One region of the Andreesenia angusta genome, then DNA from elsewhere that is predicted to be linked to it. Evidence: a T-box and tRNA genes for the amino acid it is inferred to sense, from the RefSeq annotation. Region 1 holds a T-box; the other holds one or more tRNA genes.
What was found. The T-box of region 1 lies ahead of leuS (leucine--tRNA ligase). A T-box ahead of a tRNA ligase gene usually reads a tRNA of that ligase, here a tRNA-Leu.
Positions count from the first base shown of each region.

Region 2: it encodes a tRNA-Leu, which carries the amino acid that the T-box ahead of leuS (leucine--tRNA ligase) is inferred to sense. The anticodon was not compared.

Region 1 is NZ_MKIE01000003.1:97,336-105,150, forward strand. Features, by position in the region: gene EUAN_RS05010 (xanthine dehydrogenase family protein molybdopterin-binding subunit) at 1-679, shown strand, start outside; gene EUAN_RS05015 (ferritin) at 1,109-1,618, shown strand; gene EUAN_RS05020 (FAD:protein FMN transferase) at 2,018-3,064, opposite strand; T-box leader at 3,227-3,435, shown strand; gene leuS (leucine--tRNA ligase) at 3,484-5,895, shown strand; gene corA (magnesium/cobalt transporter CorA) at 5,952-7,007, shown strand; gene uvsE (UV DNA damage repair endonuclease UvsE) at 7,018-7,815, opposite strand, start outside.
Region 2 is NZ_MKIE01000007.1:109,617-117,431, reverse strand. Features, by position in the region: gene ligA (NAD-dependent DNA ligase LigA) at 1-949, shown strand, start outside; gene EUAN_RS09105 (AIR synthase family protein) at 952-1,935, shown strand; gene EUAN_RS09100 (N-acetylmuramoyl-L-alanine amidase family protein) at 2,101-3,654, shown strand; gene rdgB (RdgB/HAM1 family non-canonical purine NTP pyrophosphatase) at 3,728-4,315, shown strand; gene EUAN_RS09090 (metallophosphoesterase family protein) at 4,321-4,797, shown strand; tRNA gene EUAN_RS09085 (tRNA-His) at 4,879-4,955, shown strand; tRNA gene EUAN_RS09080 (tRNA-Lys) at 5,099-5,174, shown strand; tRNA gene EUAN_RS09075 (tRNA-Leu) at 5,178-5,262, shown strand; gene EUAN_RS09070 (HAD family hydrolase) at 5,297-5,929, opposite strand; tRNA gene EUAN_RS09065 (tRNA-Leu) at 6,087-6,171, shown strand; tRNA gene EUAN_RS09060 (tRNA-Leu) at 6,329-6,413, shown strand; gene tig (trigger factor) at 6,610-7,815, shown strand, end outside.

The DNA.
Region 1 (7,815 bases):
AAATGCAGTTATAAATGCAGGTAAGCTTGCAAGAGAAGAGCTTTTCAAGCAGGCGGCAAGACTTCTTGAGACTGATGTAGACTCGCTTGAGTTTGACGGAGACAAGTTCACAGACAAGAAGAGCGGAGAGGTACTTGACCTTGAGCACATGGGAACTAAGCTTACTTACGGTAAGTTCCAGCACCAGATAGAGGTTACAGGATCTTATGTTCCTTACAAGGCTGCGAGTCCTTATATGGCATGTTTCGTAGAGGTTGAGGTAGACACTGAGACTGGAATAGTTGAAGTTCCTAACATGGTAGGAGTGGTAGACTGTGGAACTCCTATAAACCCTAAGCTTGCAAAAGTGCAGACAGAGGGTGGACTTATACAGGGTCTAGGTCTAGCGCTTATAGAGAAGATAAGCTACGACAGTAGAGGAAGAATGACTACAGACAGTCTGATGGAGTACAAGATACCAAGTAGAGACGACATAAAGACTAACCTAGTTGTAGAGTTCACAGACACTTATGAGCCTACAGGACCATACGGAGCGAAGTCTATAGGAGAGATAGTTCTTAACCCAACTCCTCCAGCTATACAAGACGCTATATACAACGCTACAGGAATATGGCTGACAGATCTTCCAATGACTCCTGAGAAGGTGCTAAAGGCGCTTAAAGAGAAGAAGAACAAGTAAGTAGAACACGATAAAGAGAGTTTAATTGCGATAAAGCCTTACAACGTAGAAAAACAGTGGTTAAAGCAGATAGAAAACTCTTTACAAATATAATCTTTGGAAATATAATTAGCTATGGTATACAGGTATACAAGTTATGAAGATTAAAGGAGAGTCAGTGTCCACATGTCTAGTAAAAGATATGAAATAAGAAGAGGATGTTTACTTTATAGAGAAGAAATCTGCTTTAAGACGTTCGTTCACGAATTAAAGTGGAAGGCGTATATGAAGTACAAGGGTTGCAAGGTGAAAGAGCTTTTAGGAAAATAGAAGAAGAGAGGTAGATCCATTGGATCTATCTCTGTTTTTTATTTTTTATGAGACAAAAGGATTAAACAGGATAGGCTTGGGTATAAAGTTAATTAGATAAAGAAAGAGGAGGAATGAAAAATGGTATCACAAAAACTACTAGAAGCATTAAACGAACAACTTAACTTTGAATATCTTTCAGCACATTACTACTTAGGGATGGCCGCTTACTTCTCTAACGAAGGACTGGACGGGTTCGCCAACTTCTTCATGGTTCAGGCAGAAGAGGAGAGGTTCCATGCTCGCAAGTTCTATGACTATATAAATGAAATGGATGGAAGAGTTACTATAGCTTCGATAGACGGAGTTCAAAACGAGTTTGAATCAGCTGTGGATGTGTTCAAGGTAGCGCTTCACCACGAGCAGATAGTGACTAAGAGAATATACAACCTTATGGACATAGCCATGGAAGAGAGAGAGCACGCTACAGTGAGCTTCCTGAAGTGGTTCATAGACGAGCAGGTCGAAGAGGAATCAGGAATGAAAGATAAGATAACAAAGCTGGAGAGAATTTCAGACAACTCACATGCGCTGTACATGATGGATGCAGAGCTGGGAGCTAGAACTTTCACGCCTCCTGCAGCTGAATAGACTTAATAAAAAAAGACTCATAAAATATGAGTCTTTTTTGTTTTCAAAAAACACTTTTGGGTATATAATAAATATAAGATATTCATATATTTGAATTATACAATGAGGTGATGAAGATGAAATTCAATATTTCAGATAGGGCAAAAGAGTTTATAAGGGAAGAGCTCAGTGGAAAGAACGTAAGGTTTTACGCTAGGCGAAAGATGTGAGCCGGCAACATATATGAATGGGCTCTGGACGATCCCAAACCGGAAGACGATGTGTACGAAATAGAAGGTGCAAATGTAATACTTGGTAGTGATATATGTAGAAGCGTGAAAGTCATAAATATCGGATTTGAGGAATACGAATGGGGAGACGATTTGGTCATAACCAGTTAAACAAAAGAGGCTCTGTAGTTTAAGAGCCTCTTTTTATGATTTTGAACTCGCTGTTTTTCAGTTCGAATGCATCGCTTATCCCGCTAGTGAGATAGACTTCCTTTGACTTTGTTATGAATATGGCCTCGACTCCATCTAGGCCCTCTACAAGGTCTATGCCGTCTTCTAGACCAAGCAGAAACACAGATGTCGAGAGCCCATCTGCGTCTATCGACTTGTCACAGATTATAGAAACTCCCATAATCTCGTTGTCAGAAGGGTAGCCAGTGTCTGGGTCTAGTATATGGTGGTATTTGACACCATCTGACTCAAGGAACCTCTCGTAGACACCAGAAGTCACAACTGAAGACTCGGAGGATTCGACTATGCCTATATAGTCGTTTCTGCTTTCAGAGAAGGGATTTTTTATGCCTACTTTCCAGAGCTCATCTTCCTCATTTGTGCCTATAAGAAACAGGTTCCCACCTATATCCACTATAGCTTTTTTTACGCCCTTGGATTTAAGGTACTCAGACACAGCGTCAGCTGCATAGCCTTTGGCTATTCCACCCAGGTCTAGCGTGGTCCCAGGCTTTAAAAGTGTCACTGTATTTTCAGTCCTGTCTACTTTGACGCTCTTGTAGTCTATACTTGGAAGCACAGCTGCTATTTCTTCTTCGGACGGAACCTTGGCGTTTTCCCCGCCTATATCCCAAAGCTTTACTAGGCTTCCGGAGGTTATGTCGAACTTGCCGCCGGAAACCTCGGAGTAGTAGAGGCCTCGCTCTATAACGTCTATAGTTTCATCAGACACAGGCACCGGGACGCCAGGATTTTTGTTTATGCTATTGACTTCGCTGTCATCTATGTTCAAGCTCATCTTCGACTCTATATCCTCTATTATGTCGAAAGACTCTGAAAACAGATTGTCTTCCAGAGGGTCGTATATAGTTAGATTCACTATAGTCCCCATGAGGTAGCTTGTCTTATTTACTGAACTGCTTTTGCTGCTTACACTTTGGGCTCGGTATATCGAAAACGCTATAAGTGCCAGTATTATCACTGTGGTTATTCTCTTTCTGTTCATAGATATACTCCTTTCTATACGATAATAGTATACACTAGATTTGCATATTAGACGATATATTTATGGCTGGATAGGTCGAAAATAACTTTTATATGCTCTCTTAAACTCTATTCTACGTTGATTTATAGGTAGAAATCTGATAAACTAAAACTTAGTTAAGATACAAAAGCTGTGACGGAAAACACTAGGCTTAACCTCATTTTGTAGAGAGCTGTTGGACGGTGCGAAACAGTATTGAGGAAAGCTGAACTCATTCCCGAGCTATCAGGATGAATACAATAGTTCTGATCGTTTAAGGCGCGTTACAGTCTTTCAAGAGGACGGCAAGAGCTGTCAAATAGGGTGGTACCGCGAATCTCTTCGTCTCTATGAGAATGAAGGGGTTTTATTTTTGTAGAAAACACTGAGGAGTGAATGAATTGAGAGAATATAATCCAAAAAACATTGAAAAAAAATGGCAAGATATCTGGGATGAAAAGGGAACTTTTCACGCCTCGGAAGAAAAGTCTAAGCCTAAGTTCTATGCACTTGTTGAGTTCCCATATCCATCGGGGCAAGGCCTTCATGTAGGGCATCCTAGACCTTACACTGCACTTGACATAGTCTCTAGAAAGAGAAGGATGGAAGGCTACAACGTGCTGTATCCAATGGGATGGGACGCATTCGGGCTTCCGACTGAAAACTACGCTATAAAGAACAAGATACATCCAAAGCTTGTGACAGAGCAGAACGTGGCGAGATTCAAGAGCCAGCTTAAGTCGCTTGGTCTTTCTTTCGACTGGTCAAGGGAGATAAACACCACAGATCCTGAGTACTACAAGTGGACACAGTGGATATTCCTAAAGCTCTACGAGAAGGGCTTGGCTTACAAGAAAGAGGCGTCTATAAACTGGTGTCCTGACTGTAAGGTGGGACTTTCAAACGAGGAAGTTGTAAACGGCGCTTGCGAGAGATGTGGCACAGAGGTCTCTAGAAAGATAAAGAACCAGTGGATGCTCAAGATAACTGAGTATGCGGAGAGGCTTATAAAAGACCTTGACTTGGTTGACTATATACAGAGGGTAAAGATACAGCAGAAAAACTGGATAGGAAAGTCTGAAGGTATGGAAGTAGACTTCAAGCTAAACGGATTTGAAGAGGCATTGAGAGTCTATACAACTAGACCAGATACGCTATACGGTGTGACTTATATGGTCATATCTCCTGAGCACCCTGTTATAGACAAGCTGAAAGAAAAGATAGAAAACATGGACGCTATCGAGGAGTACAGGGAGTTCGCATCGAAGAAGTCCGACTTCGAGAGAACAGAGATGGCTAAAGACAAGACAGGTGTGGCGCTAGAGGGAATAAAAGCTATAAACCCTGTGAGCGGCAAAGAGATACCGGTCTGGGTTTCAGACTACGTGCTTATGAGCTATGGAACAGGGGCAATAATGGCTGTGCCTGGCCACGACACTAGAGACTGGGAGTTTGCAAAGAAATTCGAGCTGCCTATAGTGGAGGTTGTAGCAGGCGGAGACGTGCAAAGCGAAGCTTTTACAGATATAGAGAACGGAACTATGATAAACTCAGGCATAATAGACGGACTCTCAGTAGAGGATGCAAAGGTGAAGATAGCGGAGCATCTTGAAGCTCAGGGAATAGGAGAGAGGACTACAAACTACAAGCTGAGAGACTGGGTATTCTCAAGACAGAGGTACTGGGGAGAGCCTATACCTATGGTGTACTGTGAATCTTGTGGATGGGTTCCAGTGCCGGAGGAGGAGCTTCCGCTTACGCTTCCAGAGGTTGAGAGCTATGAGCCTACAGACAACGGGGAGTCACCGCTTGCCAATATAACGGACTGGGTGAATACGGAATGTCCTAAGTGCAAGGGAGCGGCGAAAAGAGAGACAGACACTATGCCACAATGGGCAGGATCATCTTGGTATTTCCTGAGATATATAGACCCTGCAAACGACAAGGAGCTTGCGAGCAAGGAGAATCTGGACTACTGGATACCTGTAGACTGGTACAACGGCGGAATGGAGCACACTACGCTTCACCTTCTATACTCTAGGTTCTGGCATAAATTCCTGTACGACTGCGGTATAGTTCCTACGGCAGAGCCTTACCAGAAGAGAACGTCTCACGGCATGATACTTGGAGAGAACAACGAGAAGATGTCTAAGTCTAGAGGGAATGTTGTGAATCCAGACGAGGTTGTGGAGGAGTTCGGAGCCGACACGCTTAGAGTGTACGAGATGTTTATAGGGGACTTTGAAAAGAGTGTCTCTTGGTCTGAAAATGGAGTGCGTGGATGCAGAAGATTCCTAGATAGGGTGTGGAGACTTCAGGAAATCCTGGTGGACGGAGAGGAGTACTCTTCTGAGCTTGAATCTTCAATGCACAAGACCATAAAAAAGGTGAGTGAAGACTTTGAGAACATGAAGTTCAACACTGGGATAGCAGCTCTTATGGGACTTATAAACGAGATAAACAGCGTTGGAAAGATAAACAAGGCTGAATACAGAACTTTCCTTTCACTTCTCAATCCGGCGGCGCCTCATATAACAGAGGAGCTTTGGGAGCTAGCTGGCTTTGAAAACATGCTGAACGAGTCGCCTTGGCCTCTGTGGGACGAGGAAAAGACGGTGGATGACGTGATAGAGATAGCTGTACAGGTAAACGGAAAGGTGAAGGGGATCATAAGCATTTCAAAAGATGCCTCGGCAGAAGAGGCACATGAGAAGGCTTTTGATGACGAAAAGATATCTGGAGCCATAGGTGACAAGAGTGTAGTTAAAGAGATATATGTACCTGGAAAGATATACAATATAGTTGTGAAGTAGGATATATAGGCTGCCGAGATTTCGGCAGTCTGTTTTTATAGCTGGAGGTGGATATTGTGGCAAAGACTCAGATAAAGAGGGGAAAGCAGAAGTGGAGAAACAAGCCGGGAGAACTGGTCTACACTGGGGACATATCGAGCGAAGAGGTCCAAGTGGACGTACTGCTGTACAGCCCAGAGACAGACGAGATATCATTTAAAAAAAAGATAGAGGAGTTCAAGGACTACAGCGGCTACAGGTTTATAGACGTGAAAGGACTCAACAACAAAGATGAGATGCAGAGGATAGGAGCTATACTAGGCCTAGACGATCTGCTTTTAGAGGACATAATGCATATGGGCGAAAGGCCAAGGCTGGAGCTCCAGAAGGACTACCTTTTCCTCATAATGAAAAACCTCTACTTAGACAAGGAGAATATAAGGATAGTGCAGGAGCAGCTCTCCTTTGTCGTAAAAGACAGAACTATAGTTATATTTAGAGACTCTGACTCCGAAGTTATAAACTATGCAAAGGAAAAGCTGAAAAACTCAAAGCACAGCTTGAGGCGCTTCGGCACTGACTATGCGCTCTACTACATAATGGACTTGTTAGTTGACAACTACTTTCTGATAGTCAGCGACGTAGAGGAGCAGATAGAGCAGATAGAGGAGGCCATAATAAGCGGAGAAGAGAGCATGAACTTGGAAGAGGTGTACAGGATAAGAAAAGAGCTGCTGCTTTTAAGGGCGTCTATATGGCCGCTAGAAGACGTAATCCACGGAATGATAAGAGAGGAAGGGCTTATAGAGAACAGCACAAAGGAGTACTTGAGAGATTTAAAGGGGAATATTTCCCAAATAATGGACTACACTTCTATATACAGGGAGTCTATACTGGGGCTGTTTGACATATACCTCTCGAATACCAGCAACAAGATGAACAGCATAATGCAGACGCTCACCGTCATATCCATAATGTTCATACCCTCCACATTCCTAGCTGGAGTATATGGGATGAACTTCAAAGAGTTCCCCGAGCTTGGAATAAAGCATGCATATCCAGTGTTTTGGATAATAAATATAGCGCTTATGATCTTCATGTACAGGTACTTTAAAAACAAGAGATGGCTTTAGTCTTCATTGACTATAAAACGTCGTAAAAAAAATAGCTCTCCAGAAGGTACTCTGAATTGTATTTTTTTGAAAGCTTAAAAAGGAATTTCTTAAACTTAGAAGGATCAAGACTGCCCGCTTCAAGCGATTCGATATTGCTCTTGAAAGTGTCCCGCTCTTTTTCGCTACAGATATCTTTGAAATAGCCCCAGACATGAGAGAATGCGTTCACCATGCTTCCGAGCACAGGCTCTTCGCGCAGTGCGGAGTCTATTTCCCTGTACATGGTCAGAGCAGAAACACTGCACTCCCTGAACATGGCGCGAATAGATAAATAGCGATTATGCGAGTGATAGAGCACAAGGTATTTGTAACGCGCCCACTCGGACTGAAGCATATGAATATCTAGACTAGATACACAGTTTGAACACTTAATAGCAGAGATGTTCTTGTCCTTGACTTCAAGCATTATATCTGGCACAGGCTCTCTTAAAGAGCTATAGAAGTCCAGAAACTCCGAGACTTCTATTGACTGAGAGTGGGAACCTGACTTTCCACCAACTTTCTGTTGAGAATAGTGCATCTTCTGCGGGCCGTCTTCGCTCTTCCAGGTAAGACCGGCTTCATATATCCACTCATCCTCTGATCTATCTTCTTCAGGAGGATTGAGTCTGTGATGGAGATTGTCGAAGACCACCGGTATTCCAAGCTCCTTGCCGATAGAGAGCACATCCGATATACTGTAAGATCTCTCGTCGTTTTCTATTATGAGCCTGGACTTAACATTTGAACTCAGGGAAGCGTAGGACGACTTAAAGCGCTCTATGGC
Region 2 (7,815 bases), on a different contig from region 1:
AAAGCGAGCGACACTTAACAACTGGGACGATATACAGAGAAAGAGAGTGAAAATAGGGTCTAGAGTCTGGATAAGGCGATCTAACGATGTGATACCTGAGATAATGGGAGCTGTGGACGACGGGCTGGAGCATCCGGAGATAGAGAAGCCTACACACTGCCCTGCATGCCACTCAGAGCTTGTTCAAGACGGAGTCCATATATTCTGCCCGAACTCGCTTTCGTGCAAGCCCCAGCTTGTGTCGAGGCTCGTGCACTTTGCAAGCAGAGACGCCATGAACATAGAGGGCTTTAGTGAAAAGACGGCGGAACAGCTCTTTGAGTCGCTGAATCTTAAGGAGATATCCCAGATATACGAGCTTGAGTACGACGACCTTGTAAAGCTCGAGCGTTTCGGGCCCAAAAAGGCTGAAAATCTTTTGAAATCCATAGAAAAGAGCAAGCAAGTGGAGCTCGCTGCCTTTATATACAGCTTGGGGATTCCGAACGTAGGACAGAAGACTGCTAGAGAATTGGCCACGAAATTCGAAAACCTAGAGGGCGTTATGATGGCCACGGAAGAGGAACTTGTCGGGATACAGGATATAGGGAGCATTGTAGCGGGAAGCGTAATGGAGTTCTTCCATGACGAAACCATACACGAGAGCATAGAAAAGCTTTTGAGCGAAGGGATAAGCATAGTCTACAGCAGGCCGGATTCCGAAGAGAGCATATTCACCGGCAAGACCGTGGTTTTAACAGGCACACTTGAGACGATGGGAAGAAGCGAGCTGAAAAACATAATAGAGGCTTCTAGCGGAAAGGTCTCAGGAAGTGTGAGCAAGAAAACCGACTTTGTGATAGTTGGAGAGAGCCCAGGGTCTAAGTTTGAAAAGGCCAGAGAGCTTGGGATAAGAGTTATAGAAGAAGACGAGCTAAAAGAAATACTAAAATCGAGTTTGGGGGAATAGAGATGGAGATAGGAAAAATACCTAACGAGCTTCTAGAGGAGATAGTCATAAGGAATCTTCACAACAAGAGGGAAGATGTGCTGGTTCATGCCGGAATAGGCAAAGACTGCGCTGTTATAGACTTCGGAGAGTACGGGTGTGTGCTCTCGTCAGACCCTATAACAGGGGCTTCGAACAATATAGGCAGCCTTGCCATACATATCTCGTGCAACGATATCGCTGCGAGCGGAGCGGAGCCTATAGGAGTCATGATGACTATGCTGCTTCCGCCTTCCACTACAGAGGCTGACATAGAGAATATAATGGAAGATGCCGGGAAAGCTTCCAAGGAGCTGAACGTGGAGATAGTAGGAGGCCATACAGAGATAACAGACGCTGTAAACAAGATTGTGCTTATAACGACGGTCGTGGGAAAGCAGAAGAAGAGCGAAGTGCTTAAGAACTCCGAGATAGTGCCGGGAGACTTGGTGGCCATGACCAAGTATGCTGGAATAGAGGGGACTGCAATAATAGCAAGCGACCTAGAGTCGAAACTCGCGGGGGTAGTTTCAAAAGAGCATATAGAAGAGGGAAAAGCCATGACCAAGGACCTGTCGGTACTCAAGGAAGGGCTCCTAGGAGGCAGGATGGGTGCCAAGTACATGCACGACATAACCGAAGGCGGGATACTAGGAGCAATCTGGGAGACAGCTGTGTCCAACGATGTAGGAGTCAGGATATTCGAGGAGCGAATACCTATCAAAGACTCCACGAAGGCCATAGCCAAAGCTGTGAATATAGACCCATTAAGACTTATCTCAAGCGGTTCGATGATAGTTGTGATGGAGAAAGGCGATATGGAGAGGTATGAAGAGAAGCTTCAATCAGAGGGCATAGAACTAAGTGTAATAGGGGAGGTAGTAGACTCTAGAATAACGATTGAGTCGGACGGAGTGGAGAGAGAAATAGAGTCCCCTAAAAGCGACGAAATATATAAAGTTATATAGTCTTTAAAACGTCATAAAACTGTCATAATAAATACAGGATTAACAAAATCACGACTTACGCTGTATTATGGTGTTTGACGAGAGGAGAACTAGAGTGATATAAATATGATAGGGCAATGTGCAGGATCATAAACAAGAAAAACACACAAAAAGAGGAGGGGAAATATGAAAAAGCGAATTTCTGTATTGCTGATGCTAGTCATGCTTTTGACGTCTATAAGTGGGGCGTTTGCGTCAGGGGAAAATTTCAACGCAACGGTAAACGGGACACCGGGAAGCTATTTAAAGGTAAACGTGAACATAGACGGAAAGACTATGTCAGGAGACGTTCCGGCCATAGTCTATGGAACTACTACGATGGTTCCGGCGAGATTTATATCAGAAGGCATTGGAGGAGAGGTCGAATGGCTGCAAAAGACTCAGGAAGTGGTAGTGAGGCTTAAATCCAAAGTAGTATCTGTCAAGCTGGGAAGTAGAGAGGCAGTAGTAGATGGAGTTAAAAAGTACATACCTTCAGATGTGAGTGCTCCGATAGCTATGAATGGAAGGGTTATGATACCCCTTAGGTTTGTATCTGAAAACTTTGGGGCAGAGGTGAAATGGGATGACAAGACTAAAACGGCTACTGTAAAGACCGATAGAGTAGGGACTGATATAACGCCAGGACCTGTAACTCCTAGTCAGACACAGCTAAAAACAGTGGCCAAGCAGACCATAAACGGAAGAGAAGCCATAGTGGTGAGGAACTCTGGGGCAGTTGAATATACTCATATGAGACTTGAAAACCCTACCAGGGTAGTATTGGACATAAAGAACTCTACGCTTTCAGAAGGCGAAAAGACTTATGCTCTCTCTACAGGTGTTGTAGAAAAAGTTAGGACTGGAAATAATTCTGGGGTTTCGAGAGTCGTGTTGGATGTAAAAGAGAATATCAAACTCAGCAGCTACGACATACAGAAGTCAGGAAACGACTTGATTATATACACTGAAGGCAAGCAAGAGGTTTTCTATGAGGTCTATCAGGGAGATGCACATCTAGGCAAATTCAGCACAAAGGACCAAGCTATAGTTGAAGCTAAAAAATGGGCTGATTCAGTCATAGTTTTTGGCGGGACTGTAGTGTGGAAATTTGCAGACAATGTAAATAACGGCGGTGGAAGTGGAAAGACGATAGTCATAGACCCAGGACATGGAGGGTCAGACCCTGGAGCACTGTCGTACTCTAAAAAATACAGAGAGAAGGATCTTGCGCTTTCTGTTGGGCTTAAGCTTGAGCGAGAGCTCAAGGCGAGAGGCTACAACGTCGTAATGACCAGAAGGACAGATATTTACCCTACTCTTTCGGAGAGGTCGCAGATAGCCAACAACGCCAATGCAGACGGCTTTATAAGCATACACTTCAATGCAGCAGCACCTGCGGCTACAGGGCTGGAGACTTTCCTTTACGGAGCTGGAACTGTATCCTATAAAGGGGCTACGGATCTTCAATTTGCGAAGAGCATACATGCTGGGCTGATGGGAGCAACTCCGGGCTCTGTAAACAGAGGGGTGAAGAACGGTGACTTCTCTGTCTTGAGAAACACGAAAGGGCTTGCGGCATTAGTGGAGCTTGGATTTATAACTAATCCAAATGACGAATCAAGGCTTGTAAGCGATGCTTACCATGAGCTCTGTGCAAAAGGTATGGCAAACGGTGTAGATAATTTCTTTAAAAAATAATATAATAAATAGAGTGAGAAAAGAGAGTTAGACTTCTAACTCTCTTTTCTATTTTAAAGCTGGAGGGGTTTCAATGAAAAGACTTATACTTTCAACTGGAAATGTGAATAAGCTTAGGGAGATAAAGGAGATACTCGCGGGGATGGACTTTGAAGTTGTCTCGAAAGATGAGATGGGGTACTCGGACATAGAGGTTGAGGAGACCGAGAGCGATCTATCGGGAAATGCCATTAAAAAGGCCAAGGCAATCTGGGAGCAGACAGGTGAAATAGTTATGGCTGACGACACGGGGCTATTTGTGGATGCGCTTGGAGGAGAGCCTGGAGTTTACTCGGCCAGATACGCCGGTGAAAACTCCGACGATTCCCAAAATAGGGCGAAGCTGCTCGGGAAACTTGAGGGCAAAAGCGACAGACGCGCCAAATTTATAACTTCAATAGCACTAGTGCTGTGTGACGGAAGCGTTGAGGTGATAGAAGGAGAGTGCGGTGGAAAGATAGCTGAAGCGGAGAGAGGGTCTAGAGGCTTTGGATACGACAGCGTATTTATTCCTGAAGGCTATGACGCCACATTTGCAGAGCTGTCTTCAGATGTGAAAAACAGCATAAGTCATAGGGCTAGGGCCATTGAAAAGCTGAAAGAGAGACTAGAGGAGATTTAGAAGCTATGAAGATACTTGTGGTGAGCGACACCCATGGAAGTATAGGGAATGTAATAGAGCACTTGGAAAAAGACAGAAGCTACGAGATGGTTATCCACCTTGGAGACAACACTGAAGACGGCAAAGCCATATCAGCTCTGACTGGCATTGAAACTCTGATTGTAAAGGGAAACTGTGACTATAAGGATGATACAAGCCCAGAGGAAATTTTTGTCGAGCTGGAAGGTGTAAAGCTGTTTGCAACTCATGGACATAAGTATGGAGTCAAAAGAGATATTGCGAATATATTCTACAGAGGAAAAGAGCTTGAAGCCGATATTGTAGTCTTTGGACATACCCATATTTCGCTTTCCATAGAGCACGAGAAGCTCCATGTTTTCAATCCGGGAAGCTCGTCGGAGCCTAGGCTTGGAATGAAGCCGTCTATGGGGATATTGGAGCTGAAAGATGGGGCGCTAGAAAAAAAGATAATAGAATTATAAAAAAGCTATTGACGATTATATGGATATAGGATATAATCTATAAATGTTGGCGGGTTAAGAAATACGCCATACAAAAATGTGGTGGGTGTGGCACAGTTGGTTAGCGCGCCAGATTGTGGCTCTGGAGGTCGTGGGTTCGAATCCCATCATCCACCCCATAAAAAGAATAATCATGATCCATTAGCTCAGTCGGTATAAGTAGAGAACCGAAATCTCTGATTTCGAGTGAATCACTTAGTCCGTAATGGCAGGGTAGACTGAAATAGAAAACTCTGATACTGTAAGCAAAATGAAATATCGAGATCCATTAGCTCAGTCGGTAGAGCACCTGACTTTTAATCAGGGTGTCCCGCGTTCGAGTCGCGGATGGATCACCACTTGCGGAAGTGGCGGAATTGGCAGACGCGCTAGACTTAGGATCTAGTGTCAAACGACGTGGGGGTTCAAGTCCTCTCTTCCGCACCATAAGAAAAACTCTAGATCGATGATCTAGAGTTTTTTAGCGTTCCCAGTATAGGTTCTTGTAGCCTTCGACCTGGAGGCTGGAGTTTATAAGGTACCTGTGCTGCACAAGTTCAAGCATAGGGCCGTCTGCGCTGAGCGAGTCGGAATACCCGAAGCTTTCCTCGTAGTCGATCTCCCATTCGTTCGCAATAAGCCAGGCCTTTATTCTACGCACTTTTTCGTCGTGCTTGCAGTTCTCGCCGTCGATAACGCCGTTTTCGTCGACTGTGGTACCGATTATCTTGTCTACAGGCAATACCTCTGGAAAGTATTTAAGGTATCTCTCTGGTGAGGCTGAAACAAGAGCTACAATACAACCTTGCTCGTGCTTTAGCTTTATTTCTGCAATTCCCGCCCTGAAGCTCTTTTTCTTCAGCAGCAGCTCTTGAGCAAAATACCTGAGCTCTTCTTCGCTCAAGTATCTGAAAGAGAAGAAAACTCCTTCTTTCAAAATCCTGATATCGTTGGCTCCCTTGAATAAATAGACTATGACTACAGACAGCAGCTTGAGCATAGAGGGGATTATAGATATGGGGTGTTTCTTCCAAGTGTAGAACAAGAGGTCGTACATCGAATCCCTTTCGAGTATTGTCTTGTCTACGTCGAAAAACGCAAATCTCTGTTTCAAATTTAAGCACTCCTTTCTAATTAGTCTTATACAGATAGAGTATATCAGAGGAGCGGATAGAGTTCATCAAAAAACTTTTAAAAAGTTTATGAAAAGCTATTGACTTTAAATCTAGATGTGGTAAAATAATAATTGTTCGAAAGAGCGAAACACGCCAGCGGAAGTGGCGGAATTGGCAGACGCGCTAGACTTAGGATCTAGTGTCAAACGACGTGGGGGTTCAAGTCCTCTCTTCCGCACCAGACTAGAGCTTCAAACTTAAGGTTTGAAGCTCTTTTGTTTTTTAGAGCGTGCCCTAAAAGTACCTAAAAAGTTTTTTAAAAAAACTTTCAAAAAGTATTGACTTTATATTCAGATGTGGTAAAATAGTAATTGTTCGAAAGAACAATATACGTGCCAGCGGAAGTGGCGGAATTGGCAGACGCGCTAGACTTAGGATCTAGTGTCAAACGACGTGGGGGTTCAAGTCCTCTCTTCCGCACCAAGATAAGAAATGCCAGTGGTTTCTAAAAAATCCATTGGCATTTTTTTTATAGAAAAGTCACAAATGCCCAAAACAAGAGCGCAAGACGTTGTTGGACAGTGGGAAAAACTATGATATAATGTATTAGTTGAATTAACAGTAGAAAATGACTAGCAGTCTTAGACAAGGCTTGTTTATAAAATAGGGAGGTATAACAATGAGTTCAGTAGTTGAAAAAAAGGAAAACAATCAGGTAACACTTAAGATAGAAGTGGCTCCAGATGTATTTGAGAAAGCGGTTAACGAAGCATACAACAAAAACAAGAAGAGATTCAATATACCAGGATTCAGAAAGGGAAAAGCTCCTAGAAAGATAATAGAGCTAAACTACGGAGTAGGAGTTTTCTATGAAGACGCTATAAACTCAGTTTTCCCAGAAGTATACGGAGAAGCTGTAAAAGAGCACAACCTAGATCCAGTAGATAGACCGTCTCTAGACGTTGAAGATATAGAGAAAGGAAAGCCAGTGGTCTTTTTAGTTGAAGTAACTGTAAAGCCTGAAGTAGAGCTTGGCGAGTACAAGGGAATAGAAGTAGAAAAGGTAGAGTACAGCATAGAGGACGAAGCTATAGAGAACGAGCTTAAGAGAATACAGGACGTGAACTCTAGACTTGTAGCAGTTGAGAGAGAAGTCAAAGAAGGCGACGTTATAACTCTAGACTACGCTGGATTCCTTGGAGAAGAGCAGTTTGAAGGCGGAACAGCTGAAAACCAAACTCTGGAGATAGGATCAGGAAGCTTTATACCAGGATTTGAAGAGCAACTTGTAGGGAAAAGCGCAGGAGAAGAAGTCAAGGTAGAAGTTACTTTCCCTGAAGAGTACCACTCAGCAGAGCTTGCAGGAAAAGCAGCTGTATTCAACGTAAAAGTGCACGAAGTAAAGGAAAAAGAAGTTCCAGCACTAGACGACGAGCTTGCTAAAGACGTAAGTGAATTCGACACTCTAGAAGAGCTTAAAGCTGACATAAAGAAGAAGCTAGAAGAGCAGAAGTCGGAAGAAGCTAAGATGGAAATAGAAGACAAGATAATAGACAAGATATCTGAGAACAGCAAGGTAGATATACCAGAGGCTATGATAGAGAACCAGATAGACAGCAGCATAAACGACTTCTCTTACAGACTTAGATACCAAGGTCTTGACCTAGGAAAATACCTAGAGCTTACTAACACTAGCATGGAAGACTTCAGAGCTCAGTTTAGAGAAAACGCTGAGAGATTCGTAAAGGGAGATCTTATACTTGACGCCATAGGCAAGAGCGAGACTTTCGAGGTAAGCGAAGAGGAGCTTTCAGAGGAACTAGAGAAGCTTGCTAAGCAGTACGGACAGGAACTAGACAAGCTGAAGTCTACACTAGACGAGAAT